Regions from separate parts of the Rhodococcus rhodochrous genome, predicted to be linked through region 2. Evidence: riboswitches for the same ligand, from Rfam matches in the RefSeq annotation. Region 2 holds a riboswitch; the other holds the start of a gene.

Region 1 (7,308 bases), on a different replicon from region 2:
CGTTCTGACTGGCGATGTCAGCGGTGCGGGGTGTCAGCGGGGTCGGTTGACTCCGTGGAAGTCGAGCGTCAGCGCGATCGGGCGGGTCACCCCGTGCAGGGTGAACTCGCCTTCGAGTACCAGGTTCGCTCCTGCGGGACGCAGAGCGGTGGAGGTGAACTGTGCGGTCGGGTACTGCACGGCGTCGAAGAAATCCGGCGAGGCGATGTGCGCGTCCCAGTCGGCGTGACGGGTGTCGATCGAGGCTACGGCGATCGGGGCGTCGACCGAGGGCTCACCGGCGTCGGGCACGGTGATCATACCGGAAAAGTCGTTGAAGGTGCCGCGCACTTTGCTCACCATTAGGTGTCGAACGGAGAACTCGACGGTCGAGTGGACCGGGTCGATGGCCCAGGTGCCGGTGGTCAGGTCGGGAAGTGCGAGTGCGGTGGGCATGGAACTCCTCGGGACAAGTGGTTGACTGAGCAACGATTGGACCGTAACTCTGAAATTGTTGATGTGTCAGCTAAACGGGGTCACTGTGCGCACGCCACCACCCAGGATCGAATCACTTGCGTACCTGTGCGTTCCGGACATCCGGTTTCTGCACAGCTTCCTGCTCGACGCCCGGAGGCGCGGGCGCCTGTTGTTGCAGGGCCGATGCTCGCCTCCGGAGGCATGAGGTTCTCCGGTGCGTCCGATCTCCGAGCCGATGGACCCACGCCATATAGTTGCGTAGTCAATTACTTCTGTTAGGCTGAGCCGCATACGTTCTCCCCAGGAAGGGCACGAGATGAGCACCGACACTCCCGACCCCCGCCTCACGAACATCACCGTCGCCCATGCCCCCGAGCGGCACCGCTACGAACTCCGCGACGGCGACACCGTCATCGGCTTCACCCGATACCGCACCCGCACCGGCAGCGACTCCCGACGAGTGTTCGTCCACACCGAAGTCGATCCTGCCTACGGTGGCCTCGGTCTAGCCGCCCGGCTCGTGGAATTCGCGCTCGACGACGTCGCCGCCGGCGAACGCATCGTCCCGGTGTGCCCCTACGTCGCGAAATACCTGCGTACACACCACAACTACGACCACCTCATCGACTGGCCGGAGACCCAGCCATGACCACAGCCACACCCGCCCGCATTTCAATCGACAAGCAGACCCGCCCCGTCTACCGCGCACAGGTCGCCGTCGCGGTCGCCGTCCGCGACGCAGTCGCCCATGCGGGACTCGACCGCACACTCGTCGAACTGGTCAACATCCGCATCTCCCAGATCAACGGCTGCGCCTACTGCCTCGACGTGCACACCCGCGACGCCCTCGCCGGTGGGGAATCACCGCAGCGCCTCGCTGTCCTGCCCGCCTGGCGGGAGACCGAGCTGTTCACCGACCGCGAGCGCGCCGCGCTGACCCTCGCCGAAACGGTGACGACTCTGCCGACACCCGACCTCCAGGATCGCGACTACGCCGACGCCCGCGCCCACCTCACCGACGACCAGCTCTCGGCGATCGTGTGGGTGGCCATCGCGATGAACGCGTTCAACCGCATCTCGATCCTCAGCCGGCACCGTGTCCGTCCCTGCACCTCGGACTCCTAGCTGACGCCCCGAATTTCCATTCGATATCCATGCGCAGAAATATCCCGATACCGGCACGGCACCACCGGGTGCCACGGCAGTGGTGATCAGCAACGGCAGCGACCTCGCATTTCCGGTCGAGCAGGCCCGGCTGCGGGTGCCGCGCGGGATCATCAATCCGACGAAGATCTATTTCTCGGGCCGCAGTCAGTCCTCAATGAGTCCGTGCAGCTCGAGAATTCGTCGCCCCTCATCGGTGCGAATGCGTCCGCGCACACCGAAGACGGCGTCGAGTAGTTCGGGGGTCAGGACGTGCTCGGGTACGCCGGCATCGATCACCTGGCCGGCATCGAGTACCGCTATGCGGTCGCAGTATTCGGCCGCGAGGCGTAAATCGTGCAGAGTGACGAGCACCGCGAGGCCGTCGGCAGCAAGTGCGCGTAGAAGGTCGAGTACGCCGAGTTGATGACGTAGGTCGAGGTGGTTGGTCGGTTCATCGAGGAGCAGTACCTGCGGGTCCTGTGCGAGAGCACGGGCGATCGACACGCGCTGACGCTCACCGCCGGACAGCTCCGTGACATCACGGTCGGCATACGAGGACAGAGAGACCTGATCGAGTACACGCGCGACCACGTCCTCGTCGTCCTTGCGGAAGGGCTCGAGCCAGCCGCGCCGGGCGGAACGGCCGAGCCGCACGGACTCACGAACGGTGACACCACCGAAGGCCACGGGTTCCTGTGGACTGACCCCGATGGTGCGTGCCATCTGACGTCGGCGCAGGTCGCGGATGTTCTCGTCGTCGAGCAGGATCGCCCCGTCCGTCACTGACAGGGCGCGATAGCAGGTACGCAGCAGGGTGGTCTTACCGCTGCCGTTCGGTCCGACCAGCGCGAGGACTTCGCCGGGGACGACGTCGAGATCGGCGCCATGAAGAACGGTGCGCTCTCCGAGTCGGGCTTGCACTCCGCAAGCGCGGAGCCGGGTCATCGGCTGCCCTGACGGTAGCGTCGCCACAGCATGGCGATGAAGATCGGTCCTCCTATGAGTCCGGTGATGACACCGATCGGTAGTTCGGTGGTGTTGCTCAAAGATCGAGCGAGGATGTCGGCGAGTACGAGAGCGACCGCCCCGAGTAGAGCAGCGGTGGGGACGAGGCGCGCCGCGTTGCGGCCGACGAGAAAAGCGGCCAGATGGGGGACGAGCAGACCTACGAATCCGATCGTGCCCGATACTGCGACGGCTGCGGCGGCGAGTAGGGACACGGCGAGCAGGATCAGGACCCGGAATCGCGGAACGTTCATGCCGAGCGCGGTGGCTCCGTCGTCGCCGGTGAGTAGCAGATTGAGTTGGCGACTGCACAGTACGACAGCGGTTCCGACAACAAGGAGAACCAGGGTGGGCGCGATCAGGGACGTCCATCGGGCGTCGCCGAAGCCGCCTGCGAGCCATTGCATCACGGTGCCGAGCTGATGCACGTCGCCGAGGACGAGCAGGACGAAGGTGACGAGGGATGAGAACACCATCGACAATGCGACCCCGACGAGAACGATCGCGGTCACCGAATTCGCCCGCATACTCACCACGATGGTGACGGCGAGCGGTATGAGGGCTCCGAGGAAGGCAGCGACCGGCAGAGTGACGATTCCGACGGTGCCGGCACCGAATCCGAGGACGGTGACGGTGGCGACTCCGAAGCCGGCACCCGAGGACACTCCGAGAAGGTAGGGGTCGGCAAGGGGATTGCGGGTCACCGCCTGCGCGACAGCCCCCGCAACGGCCAACGCGGCGCCCACGATTGCGGCGGTCAGAGCGCGAGGTAGTCGGGACTCGAAGACGATCGCTTCCCGGGTGGCGCTCCACCACGGACGACCCCACACCGCCTCGAGGGAGACGGGGGAGATGCGGTGGGCGACGATGGCCCACACGTCGCCGGGCGGAATGGTGATCGTGCCCAGCGAGACCGCCACGACGACCACGAGAACGAGGGTTGTGGCGAGCAGCGTCAGTACCGCTCCCAGTGGCCGGTGGTGATTGCTCTTCTGCGCGTTGTCGGTCGAGGTCGGCGATACACGAAGAGACGCTTCGGCGACCGTGCTCATTCGACGAAGACTTCCGGATGGAATGCGTGCGCAATGGTTTCGACGGAGTTGACCATGCGGGAGCTTTCGAAGAAGTCGTCGAGTGGGACGACGACGAAGCGGTTGTCTCGGACGGCGGGGGTGGTCGCCATGACGGGATGATCCTGCAGGAACGCGATCTTGTCGGTGGCGCTGGTGGGTCCGTAGTCGAGTACCACGATTGCTTCGGGTCGGCGTTCGCCGACGACTTCCCAACTGGTCGCGAAGTAGGGCTTGGGTCCGTCGGCCGTGATGTTCTCGAGGCCCGCGTACTCACCGATGAGATTTCCGATGCCGACCCCGCCGACGGAGAGGGGTTCTGCTTCGCCGGAGTCGTAGAAGAAGGCTCGGATCGGTTGCACCCCGGCGGCTTCGAGGCGGGCTCGAATGTCTTCGAGGCCGGAGGTGATCCGCCCGGTCAGTTCCGCTGCCGCCTCCTCGACGCCGAGGATCGTTCCGAGCTGCGTGAAGTCGTTCTCGAGCAGAGCGATGCCCGGGAAACCCTGACCGCAGTACTCGGAGAACAGGAAGGTCGCGATTCCGGCAGCCTCGAGGGTGTCACGGTCGCGGCCCTGTTTTTCGTCGAATGCGCTTCGCATACCGCCGACGACGAGGTCGGGTTCGAGGTCGAGGATCTGTTCGGAGGTCGGATACTCCTGTGCGAGCGACGGGATGGCGCGGTACTGCTCTACGGTCTCGGGTAGAGGATCGAGTTGTTCGCCGTAACCCATACCTACGATGCGGTCACCGACGCCCATCTGGATCAGTGTTTCAGTGACGTGGTCGTTCATCGAGATGATGCGCTGCGGCGGGGCATCGAAGGTGGCAGTGCGCTCGCAGTTCGTGACGGTCACCGGTTCGGTGAACGCTTCGGCGGCTTCGACCTCCGTCATGCTCGTTCCACGGGAACAACCGACCAGCACCAGAGCTGCGGTCGCCATCGATGTGAACGCGATCATGTGGCGTCGGAACGGGCGGTGGTGGACGAACATGACACCTCGTGCTCTGCTCGGGGTGGTCTGCGAACCGGGACCCACTGGCAGGTCCCCGATAGTCGGTCCGGTCGTTTCTAGAGCCGGTTCCTCTGTGCAGTCGATCAGTCGATCTCGCACGCCACCGGTTGGTGCCGGTGGGTGCATCCGGCAGCGTACTCGGCGGGGGTCTTGTACCCCAATGCCGAATGACGGTGTCGGTGATTATGGTCGTCCTTGAAGTCCTCGATCACCACCCGGGCCTCGAGCAGAGTGGGCCAGTAGTTGCGGTTCAGACACTCATCGCGCAACCGGTTGTTGAACGACTCGATGAACCCGTTGTTCCACGGCGTGCCCGGCGGAATGTAGGACACCCCCACCGACCCAGCACAGAAGTCCCGCAGCGCTTCCGAGATGAACTCAGGCCCATTGTCCATGCGCAACACCAGCGGCGGCCCACCCCACATCGCGAACGCCTTCTCCAAGCCCTCGATCAACCGGCCGGCGGTGATCGAGCGGTCCACGATGTTCAACAACGACATCCGGGTATGTTCATCGACCATCGACGCGATCTTCACCGTCTTGCCGTCGACGGTCGAATCGAGCTGGAAGTCCAATGCCCACACCACATTCGGAGCATCAGCGTCGACGACCGGAACCGAGGACAGGCCGGCACGTTTGCGGCGTGGAGCACGCCGGACCTGCAATCCTTCTTCTTTCCACAGGCGGTGCACCTTCTTCTTGTTCACCTCGATGCCCTGGTCGTAGCGCAGCCATGCCCACGCCCGACGAAACCCGTGCCGCGGATGCTTGCGGGAATACCTGCGCAACTCTGCGCGCAGATCGGCGTCCGGGTCGCCTGGTGTCTGCGCCAACGGCAACCGCCGGTAAACCGATCGGGAGAGCCCAACGACCTTGCACGCGAACCGCTCCGACATCTGTAGGGTGTCGGTGAGCATGGTGATCGCGGCGCGTTTGGCGGTCGGGCTTAGAATTTTCCCTTCGCGATCTCCCGCAACGCGTCCTTCTCCAACTCGGCATCTGCGAGCAATCGCTTGAGCCGGCTGTTCTGCTCCCGCAGTTCCTTGAGCTCCTTCGCCGCATCGGCATCCATGCCGCCGTATTGACGACGCCAGTTGTACAGCGTCGCCGCCGACACCTCGAGCGCGGCGGCGATCTCCTCGCCGTTCTTGCCTTCCGCGGCCAACTCGTCGGCCCGGCGCAGCTTGCGCACGATGTCCTCGGCCGAGTGACGTTTGCGTCCCGCCATGATCCCTATCGTCCCTTCTTCGCCCTTACCAGGGCAATCAGGACTCTAGAACAACCCGGACCTACTCACAGGGGACACGCCACCACCACGACAGCAGGCACCGAAGGGTGCACGAACTGCCCTGCTGGACTCCGTCTCGCAGACCACGGCGATGTATCGGAGTCGCAGACCCCCCCAGGCAGGTATTCGGGCTCACCGCCGAGGTCGACGGTCTACCGTTGCGGGTCAGCGCCGGACTTCGACCGGACTTCCCCTGCGTTGGGTGTCAGCAACGTTCGCGTCATTATGCACATGGCCGGTTCGATAATGTGAGACCACCCTTGTTCGGGGTCGAAACAGACGCGGTGGCACGTGTCGCGGGCTGAGGTCGGTCTCCTCGATCGGCGAAACGCTGGGCGGGTAGCACCGGCCACTGGCCGATGCGCCGAGGCGGATCTGCAACAGATCCATCGATGGATGGTTATCGATGGATTTGTATCGTAGGGGGACGTTGCTGCTGTGGGGCGAGCAGGTGGGTCGGACATTCATGTGCACCGTAATGAGGTAGCGATGATGGACGGAAAGAGTACTGCACGGGGTTACCTGGTGCAGGAAGTTCGAGCATCACGCCGGGTCGGTAAACTCGGTCATCCCGGAAGTCGTCATTCAGGTGGGATTCGAAGTGGCCAGCTACGACCTCACGGTAACAATGGCCGTCGAGGGGGGACAACTTGAGCTGGAAGCATTTCAATGCATCATTGCGCGAGCCTCCCGTCGCACTCTTCTCAAGGATCCGGCAATCCGAGACCCGTACCTCCACCTATACCTTCCAGATTGCCGGATAGGCAGATTCGAGGGCGTCGGACATGTAGCAGCGGGCCCTTCACATCTACAGTTGCAGCCGCTCTGCAACTGCTGCAGCTGAATCGACCTGCTCCACACCTGCCTTCCGGTGGTCAGCATGGTCGCCGCGCCGTAAGACACACTGAATTGAGCATCTCCCGGAGTTCGTACTACGAGTTTGCTGGCAGGGGATTCACAATTAGCGCAGCTCCAGTTCGGCTGACATGAGGATCGATCGGTACGACGTCGTCGATGTCAAGCTCGAGGTCCGGCATGTCTCTTGTAAATCTATGCGAGGCAGATCGATGTTGCCGTGCATGTATCTACAGCAGACTTATGTGCTCGACGTTTCCGGCAGCGCGATGGCGCTAGTCAAGCTGGAGAGACCTGAGGATTCGAATGCTTGGACCGGTCCATCTCGCGCAAGGGCAGTACCGGGGCATTTTGTGAATCTTTCCCGTTCCGAGCGCCGCAGGATCGGTTCGTACGGGAGTGATTGAGCATCTGCACAATTGTTGTCTGAGGAGACTGTGGGGATGTCTCTTGTAGCCGCTTCTGTCCACGTATG
Region 2 (7,308 bases):
CCCGCGCCACCCCGACACATACCGAAGGAGATTCCGTGACCGTCGTGTTCGACCCCGAGATCATCACCACCGAGGACGGTGGGCGTGAACAGCGCTGGCCGTTGCCCACCGACGAGGACAGCCTGCTGCGGCTGGTGACGTTGCTGTTCGAAAACTACTGGGACGACATGTGGTTCGGCCTGCTCATCGAGGGCTCGGCACTGGAGGTCGCGGCCCCGAACGCGCCGAGGAAGATCGGGATGTACGACGGGTACGTCACCGTCGATTTCGGCCGGTGGCATTTCCATCTGTGCATCGGCGAACACACCGCGAGCGGCCCCGAAATGGGCCGGATCCGCCGCTGTGGCCGAGCAGAGCTGTATCGCAGGATCGGCAAGGACGACACCGTCACCTCCTGGGGTCTGCGCATGTTCAACGGGCGGGACGAGCAGATGCTCACGATCATGCTGCCCACCCCGTTCCTCACCAACGCCCAGCAGCTGACCGATGAACCGGTCTGGGAACACCTCGAGGCGTGGGACCGCATCCGCGCGGAGTTTCTGGGGCTGGAACCCGATCCGCGGGACCGCACCGGCAAGGGCTTCCGTCACTCGTGACCATGTCGCACGGCAATCCTGCTACGTGTAGGACGAGGCGCGAATCCGGTGGTAACGGATGACGGGTGTCCCCCCTTCGTAGGAGACCGCGGCACGCACTCCGTATACCTGTCGGATCATCTGTTCCGTCAGCGCCTCGGCCGGAGCGCCGTGAGCAACGACCCGCCCCTTCTCGAGCACCACCACTCGATCACAGAACATCGCCGCGAGATTGAGATCGTGCAGCGCGACGTAGGTCGTCACCGGCAACGCTACGACCCGTTCGAGGATGTCGAGCTGGTGTTGGATGTCGAGGTGGTTGGTCGGTTCGTCGAGCAACAGTTCTTCGGGTTCCTGCGCCAGAGCTCGGGCGATCTGTGCGCGCTGACGTTCACCACCCGACATCGCTCGCCACAACCGGTCGGCGTGTTCGGTCATCCCGGTCACCTCGAGCGCATGTGCGATGGCGGCGTCTCCCCCGTCGTCGCGCCCGAGGACATCGGCGTGCGGAATTCTTCCCAGCCGCACGACATCCCGTACCCGGATGTCGACCTCGGTGTGTGCGTGCTGCGCGACCATTGCGACCCGGCGCGCCAGGACGCGACGTCCGAGGCTGTGGATATCGGTGCCATCGAGCGTCACCGCACCCGAGTCCGGACGATCGACTCCGGCCAGCAGGCGGAGCAACGACGACTTGCCCGAGCCGTTCGGTCCGAGAAGCCCGATCGTCTCTCCGGGTACAGGATCGATCGTCACGTCGTCGACGACGAGATGTCCGCCGCGGCTCCACCGCAGCGACTTTGCGGACAGTGTCACGGAGTACTCCTCGTACGGAAGAGGATCAGTGCGAAGGCCGGCACGCCGATCAGTGCGGTCACCACACCGACGGGAACCTCTTGCGGTGCGAAGACGGTGCGGGCGACCGCATCGACCCACACCATGAAGACCGCCCCGACGACGGCGGTGACCGGGACCAGACGGCTGTGGCGTGGACCGACCAGGAAACGGGCCGCATGGGGCAGCACCAGCCCGACGAACCCGATCGCCCCTGCTGCACTGACCAGGACGGCGGTGATCAACGCCGTCACCATGAGGAACAGCAGACGGGTACGTCCGACCGCGATCCCGAGGGTCGCGGCGGTCGACGACCCGAATGTGAAGGCGTCCAGCGACGACGCCTTCACCAGGCACACCACGATTCCGGCGGCGCAGACCGCTCCGCAGAGCACGACGTCGGTCCAGGTTGCTCCGCTCAGGGAACCGAGTAGCCAGAACAACACTCCCCGAGTGCGTTCCGCGTCGGCGGAGGAGATGACGATGAACGATGTCAGCGCCGAGAACAGTTGTGTTCCTGCCACTCCGGCCAGCACCACACGGGAGGTCCCGCCCCCTGCCCCGGTCGCCAGCAGCAGCACGAGTGCGAAGGAGACGAGTGCCCCGAGAAAGGCTCCGCCCGACAACGACACGGCACCTCCGCCGATGCCCAGCACTGCGATCATCACCGCGCCGGTCGAGGCGCCCGAGGAGATGCCGAGCACGAAGGGATCCGCCAACGGATTACGTAACAACGACTGCATGATCACGCCACACACCGCGAGTCCGGCACCGCACACCGCGGCGAGCAAGGTGCGCGGGAGACGCAGTTCCCACACGATCCCTTCCCGAATCGCGGTGACGGAACTGTCGGCCAGGCCGAGACGGTCGAAGATCACCGCGTACACGTCGACGACGGACAACTCCGCCGGGCCGATCGTGACGGTCACGGCGATCGACAGTGCGAGAACGATCAGCCCCGCGACCACCACGACACCGGCCACCGGAGCCCGGCGCCCCTTCGAGGGTCGCCGGGCAGTGGACGTCACCATCAGCTGTCGAGATTCCACTCGCGCAGGGCGTCGGCGACCTTCTCGATGCCGTCGACCGTGCGGATGGACGGATTCAGGTCGGCGCCGTTGACCACGATGTACCGCCGGTTCTGCACCGCGCTCAGGCGCTGGGTGACCGGATTCGATTCCAGGAACTCGATTTTGCTGTCCAGAGCGTCCCCGGTGACGCTCCGGCGACTCAGGTCGGCCAGCACGAGTGCGGTCGGGTTGCGGTCGAGAATCGATTCCCAGCTCACCTGGGGCCACTCGTTGGTGGTGTCGTCGAAGACGTTCTTCGCTCCGACCGAATCGGTGATGATTCCCGACGACCCGCAGCAACCCGCCACATAGGGTGTCTCGATGTCGGCGAACCAGTAGGCGAGCGACACGCCGGCCGCGTTCACCTGCCCCGACACGCTTCCGTATCGCTGTTCGAGTTCGGCGACGAACTCCTCACCGCGCTCACGTACGTCGAAGATCGCGGCGAGGTCGCGGATCTCCTTGTACACCGCGCCCATGGTCAGCGGTTCGGTGCGGTTGCCGTCGGCGTTGACGCTGTTGTCGTCCTTGCCGTCGCAATCGGTGGGCGAGAGGTAGGCAGGCACCCCGAGTTGTTCGAACTGTGAAGGTTCGGCAACCCCACCGGCGCCGAGTGTGCCGCCGAAGGACGCCGAGACGAAATCCGGTTCCGTGTCGAGCACGATCTCGAAGGACGGCTTGTTGTCGGCCAGACGCGGAACCTTCGCGTTCTCGTCGGCGAGGTTCTCCCGAACGGGATCGGTCCAGGTCGCGGTGCCGACCATGCGGTCGGCGAGACCGAGCGACAGCAGGATCTCGGTGGACCCCTGATTCAGGGACACCGCCCGCTGTGGTGGCGCGTCGACGGTGAGCGTCCTGCCGCAGTTCTCGATGGTGAGCGGGTACGCCGACGCGGCTGTGTCCGGCTCGGGCGGAGTCGATTGTTCGTCGTTCGACGAGCATCCCGACACGGTCAGCGCCGCCGCCATCAATGCGACGCCGACGCGCACCACCGAATACCGCCTCGTACGGGCGGTGAATATCGAATTGTTCATGTCCATCCTCGTGGGTCCTGCTTCGGCGACGCAGGTGTCCTGGCTCCCGGATCGACGCTCGCCCCCGGCCTTCCAACCCGTATGGGCCGTGACCATGCTGTTGGGGGATCACTCCTCGGTGACAGTTGCGGGACAGCCACGGATTCGCACCGTTGTTCCCTACGTCGCTACGAACAGTACAAGACCCGACGTCGGTCCCGGAACCGCGCAACCGGGCGTCCGCCACCCATCGACACCGGATGAGGCACCATATCCGAATGGCATCCGGCCGAAGAACCCTCGTCGTCGCATGCGCGCCGAAGACTACCGTTTCGTGACGGTGTCGGAACTGCTCGACATGCAGTCCTCGTGAACTCCGGAGCGCGAAATGGTCATCGGTACGCGTTGTTACGCGCTCCGATGACCATTTCGCGCTCTGATCCTCAGGTGAACGGGACCCCGCCGGTGACGGCGATGGTCTCCCCGGTGATGTAGCTCGACTCCTGGGAGGCGAGGAAGACGTAGGCCGGGGCGAGTTCGGCGGGTTGGCCGGGGCGACCGAGCGGGGTGTCCTTGCCGAACTGCTCGTACGCGTCCTTCGGCATGGTCGCGGGAATGAGGGGTGTCCAGATCGGGCCGGGTGCAACCGCATTGACGCGGATGCCCTTGCCCGCCACGTCGGAGGCGAGGCCCTTGGTGAAGTCGACGATGCCGGCCTTCGTGGTTGCGTAGTCGAGCAGACCCGGCGACGGGCTCACCGCCTGGATCGAGGTGGTGTTGACGATCGTCGAACCCGGCGCCATCGCGGCGACCGCGTACTTCGACAGCCAGAACAGGGCGTAGAGGTTCGTCTTCATCACGCGGTCGAACTGCTCGGTGGAGATGTCGCCGATGCCGCCGGGTTCGAGATGCTGATAGGCGGCGTTGTTGACGAGGATGTCGATGCCGCCGAGTTCGGACACCGTCGTGTCGATCAATCGCCGGCAGAACTCCTCCACTCGGATGTCGCCGGGCATGCGCACCGCGCGGCGTCCCGCCTGCTCGACGAGTTCGGCGGTCCGCTTGCCGTCCTCGTCCTCCTCGTCGAGATAGGCCAGGACGACGTCGGCACCCTCCCGCGCGAAGGCGACCGCGACCGCCCGTCCGATACCGGAATCACCGCCGGTGATCAGGGCGCGACGACCTTCGAGTCGTCCGCTCCCCCGGTACGTCGCCTCCCCGTGGTCCGGGGCGGAGAGCAGATCGGCGGTCGCGCCGGGGTAGGCGATCTCCGGTTGCTCCTCGAGCGGTGGAACCGGGTGCTGCTCCCCCGGGTGCTGCATGCGGTACTGGTCCTGGTCCGGCATTCTCGCCCTCCCTCGATCGGGTTCGTAAGGGGCGGTACCCGGTGCACCGCGGCGCCACACCGGCACCCGCCCCGACGGGGGTGCCGGAGCATCATTGCAGGTGGACGACATGAGCGAGGTCACATCGGCCTCCGGCGCATAATGGCCACCCATGTGTCGGAACGGAGAGGTCGAGGCATGAGCGCGGACGGTACGAGCGCAGACCTGTCGGCCTATCGGAACGACTTCGCCCGGATCGAGAAGAAGGTCGCCGGGGAGTTCGACGCCGGTCGCCGCGGACGGGTCCTGGCGATCTGCGTCGTCGTCCTGACGGTGTGCATGTTGCTTCCACAGACGTCGTCGGCATGGTCGTGGACGGTCTTCGGCAGTTGGTTCGGCGACACCGCGCCCGTAGCGGTGCCGCTGCGGATCTTCGCGGTCCTGGCCCTGGTGTTCGGGGTGGTGATCTCGACGCTGGCGTTGTGGCTGCGACGGTGGAAGCTGGCGTCGCTCGCGATGCTCGGCTCGGGGCTGTCGTCGTTCTTCGGGCTGTTGGCGTACTGGTCGCAGGCGGGGATGATCACGAACGCACCGCATCATCCGACCGTGGCGTTGATCGCCGAATGGCTGGTGATGATCGTGATGACGTCGCAGTGGTTGCCGATCGTGCTGAGCCGGTCGCCCACGGACGTCCCGCCCCGGCCGCATCCGCTGCGGACCGGTCGACGGTAGGTCAGCGCTCGACGAGCGAGCCCATCTTCTTCGCCAGGAACTCGATGCTGCGACGCGGCACGAGCCGGGCGAGCAGGTCGAGCATCATCGCGTCCTTGCCGATGCACACCCGGAAGGTGCCCTTCTCGATCGCGTCGGCGATCCTGTGTGCGGCCTCGGCGGACGAGGTGATCCTGACGGAGGCATCGGTGTTGCGTCCCGGGATCGCGGCACCGGAGTTCTCGGCGATGCCGGTGCGGACGGCGCCGGGGAACACCAGCGTCACCGCGACCTTCGTCGTGCGCAGTTCGGCGTACAGGCCCTCGGTGAGCAGCTTGACCGCCGCCTTGCTCGCGCCGTAGACCGACTGGCCCGGCACCGGCACGAAGGCACCCATGCTCGACACGTTGAGCAGGCTCGCCTCGGGACGGCTCAGCAGCTCGGGGAGGAACGCCTTGCACATATGGACGACGCCCCAGTAGTTGACGTCGAGCACCTTGTTCATCTCGTCGTACGGCAGGTCTGCGAACGGGACGAACTTCTGGATGATGCCGGCGACGTTGGCGACCCCGTCGACCCGCCCGTGTGCTGCGGTCACCTCGCCCACCAGGGCTTCGACGGCGGCGCGATCGGAAACGTCGACCGTGTGGGTGGTCAGACGGTCGTCGTACGCGACCGCCAGGGCACGGGTGCCGTCGAGAGCCTCGGCGCGGAGGTCGACCGCCGCGACCCGCGCCCCACGCACGAGGAGTTCGAGGACGACGTCGCGTCCGATTCCGTTGCCTCCACCGGTGACGACGAAAACCCTGTCACGGATCTGCATGCTGCCTCCTCGTGTCGTTGGGTCCAGTCAATCCGGTCCGGCGACCCGACGCCACCCGAAGTGTGCGCGTGCACGTCTGCGGGTATCCGCCCGGACACGAGTCGGCCCAGCGTACGGAGGTAGAAGTGACGACGTCGAAGAAGAAGGACGACGAGGTGCGCAAGGACCCGCCGGGTCCGGTCGATCACGGTCGCAACGGCGGTATGGCGACCCGGGAGAACGCCCCCGAGGTGGTCGAGCGTTCGGACGACGACGAGAAGTGACCCGATCCGGACGATGTGAACGGCCACGAGGCCACCGATCGGGCCGATAGGTTGAGTACATGCAGTTCGCCGGACCGGCCGAACAGTACAACCGCTTCATGGGCCGCTACGCAGCGACGCTCGCGCCCGCCCTGGCGGACGCGGGTGGGGTGAGGGGCGGGCATCGGGTCTGCGACGTGGGATGCGGACCGGGTGGGCTCACCCGTGAACTGGTCGCCCGGGTCGGTGCAGCGAACGTCGCAGCGATCGATCCCGCTACCCAGTTCGCGGCGGCGTGCCGGCAGATCGCACCGGAGATCGACGTCCGCGTCGGGGTGGCCGAGAACCTGCCGTGGCCGGACGGAACGTTCGACGTCACCCTGGCATCGTTGGTTCTCGGATTCATGAACGATCCCGAACTGGGTGTGCGGGAGATGGTGCGGGTGACCCGTCCGGGCGGCACCGTCGCCGCGTGCATGTGGGACACCACCGCCGGCGGGATGACGATGCTCCGCGTCTTCTGGACCGCAGTGGGAACGGTCGAGCCCGGCACTCCGGGTGAGAGGACACTGCCCGGTACCAGCGAAGGCGACATCGCCGAGCGGTTTCGGCGGGCGGGTCTGCACGAGGTGGTCGGCGGCGCCCTGTCCGCGCGCGCCGATTACGCCGATTTCTCCGACTTCTGGGAACCCTTCACGTTCGGTGTGGGACCGGC

What was found. Region 2 has a riboswitch for cobalamin ahead of C6Y44_RS19940 (ABC transporter substrate-binding protein). Riboswitches for the same ligand answer to the same signal wherever they lie in the genome.
Region 1: it holds a riboswitch for cobalamin, as region 2 does, so the genes downstream of both, C6Y44_RS26395 (IS3 family transposase) here and C6Y44_RS19940 (ABC transporter substrate-binding protein) in region 2, are expected to answer to the same signal.

The regions. Positions count from the first base shown of each region.
Region 1 covers NZ_CP027558.1:333,359-340,666, forward strand. Annotated here, with positions in the region: partial or broken gene C6Y44_RS26365 (YceI family protein) at 46-435, opposite strand; gene C6Y44_RS26370 (GNAT family N-acetyltransferase) at 773-1,105, shown strand; gene C6Y44_RS26375 (carboxymuconolactone decarboxylase family protein) at 1,102-1,581, shown strand; gene C6Y44_RS26380 (ABC transporter ATP-binding protein) at 1,768-2,547, opposite strand; gene C6Y44_RS26385 (FecCD family ABC transporter permease) at 2,544-3,659, opposite strand; gene C6Y44_RS26390 (ABC transporter substrate-binding protein) at 3,656-4,636, opposite strand; one part of gene C6Y44_RS26395 (IS3 family transposase) at 4,774-5,654, opposite strand; one part of gene C6Y44_RS26395 (IS3 family transposase) at 5,654-5,918, opposite strand; cobalamin riboswitch at 6,079-6,228, opposite strand.
Region 2 covers NZ_CP027557.1:4,313,952-4,321,259, forward strand. Annotated here, with positions in the region: gene C6Y44_RS19920 ((2Fe-2S)-binding protein) at 1-39, shown strand, start outside; gene C6Y44_RS19925 (DUF7676 family protein) at 36-596, shown strand; gene C6Y44_RS19930 (ABC transporter ATP-binding protein) at 618-1,391, opposite strand; gene C6Y44_RS19935 (FecCD family ABC transporter permease) at 1,388-2,440, opposite strand; gene C6Y44_RS19940 (ABC transporter substrate-binding protein) at 2,440-3,447, opposite strand; cobalamin riboswitch at 3,526-3,722, opposite strand; gene C6Y44_RS19945 (SDR family oxidoreductase) at 3,936-4,838, opposite strand; gene C6Y44_RS19950 (Rv2732c family membrane protein) at 5,016-5,549, shown strand; gene C6Y44_RS19955 (SDR family NAD(P)-dependent oxidoreductase) at 5,551-6,351, opposite strand; gene C6Y44_RS19960 (hypothetical protein) at 6,477-6,614, shown strand; gene C6Y44_RS19965 (class I SAM-dependent methyltransferase) at 6,674-7,308, shown strand, end outside.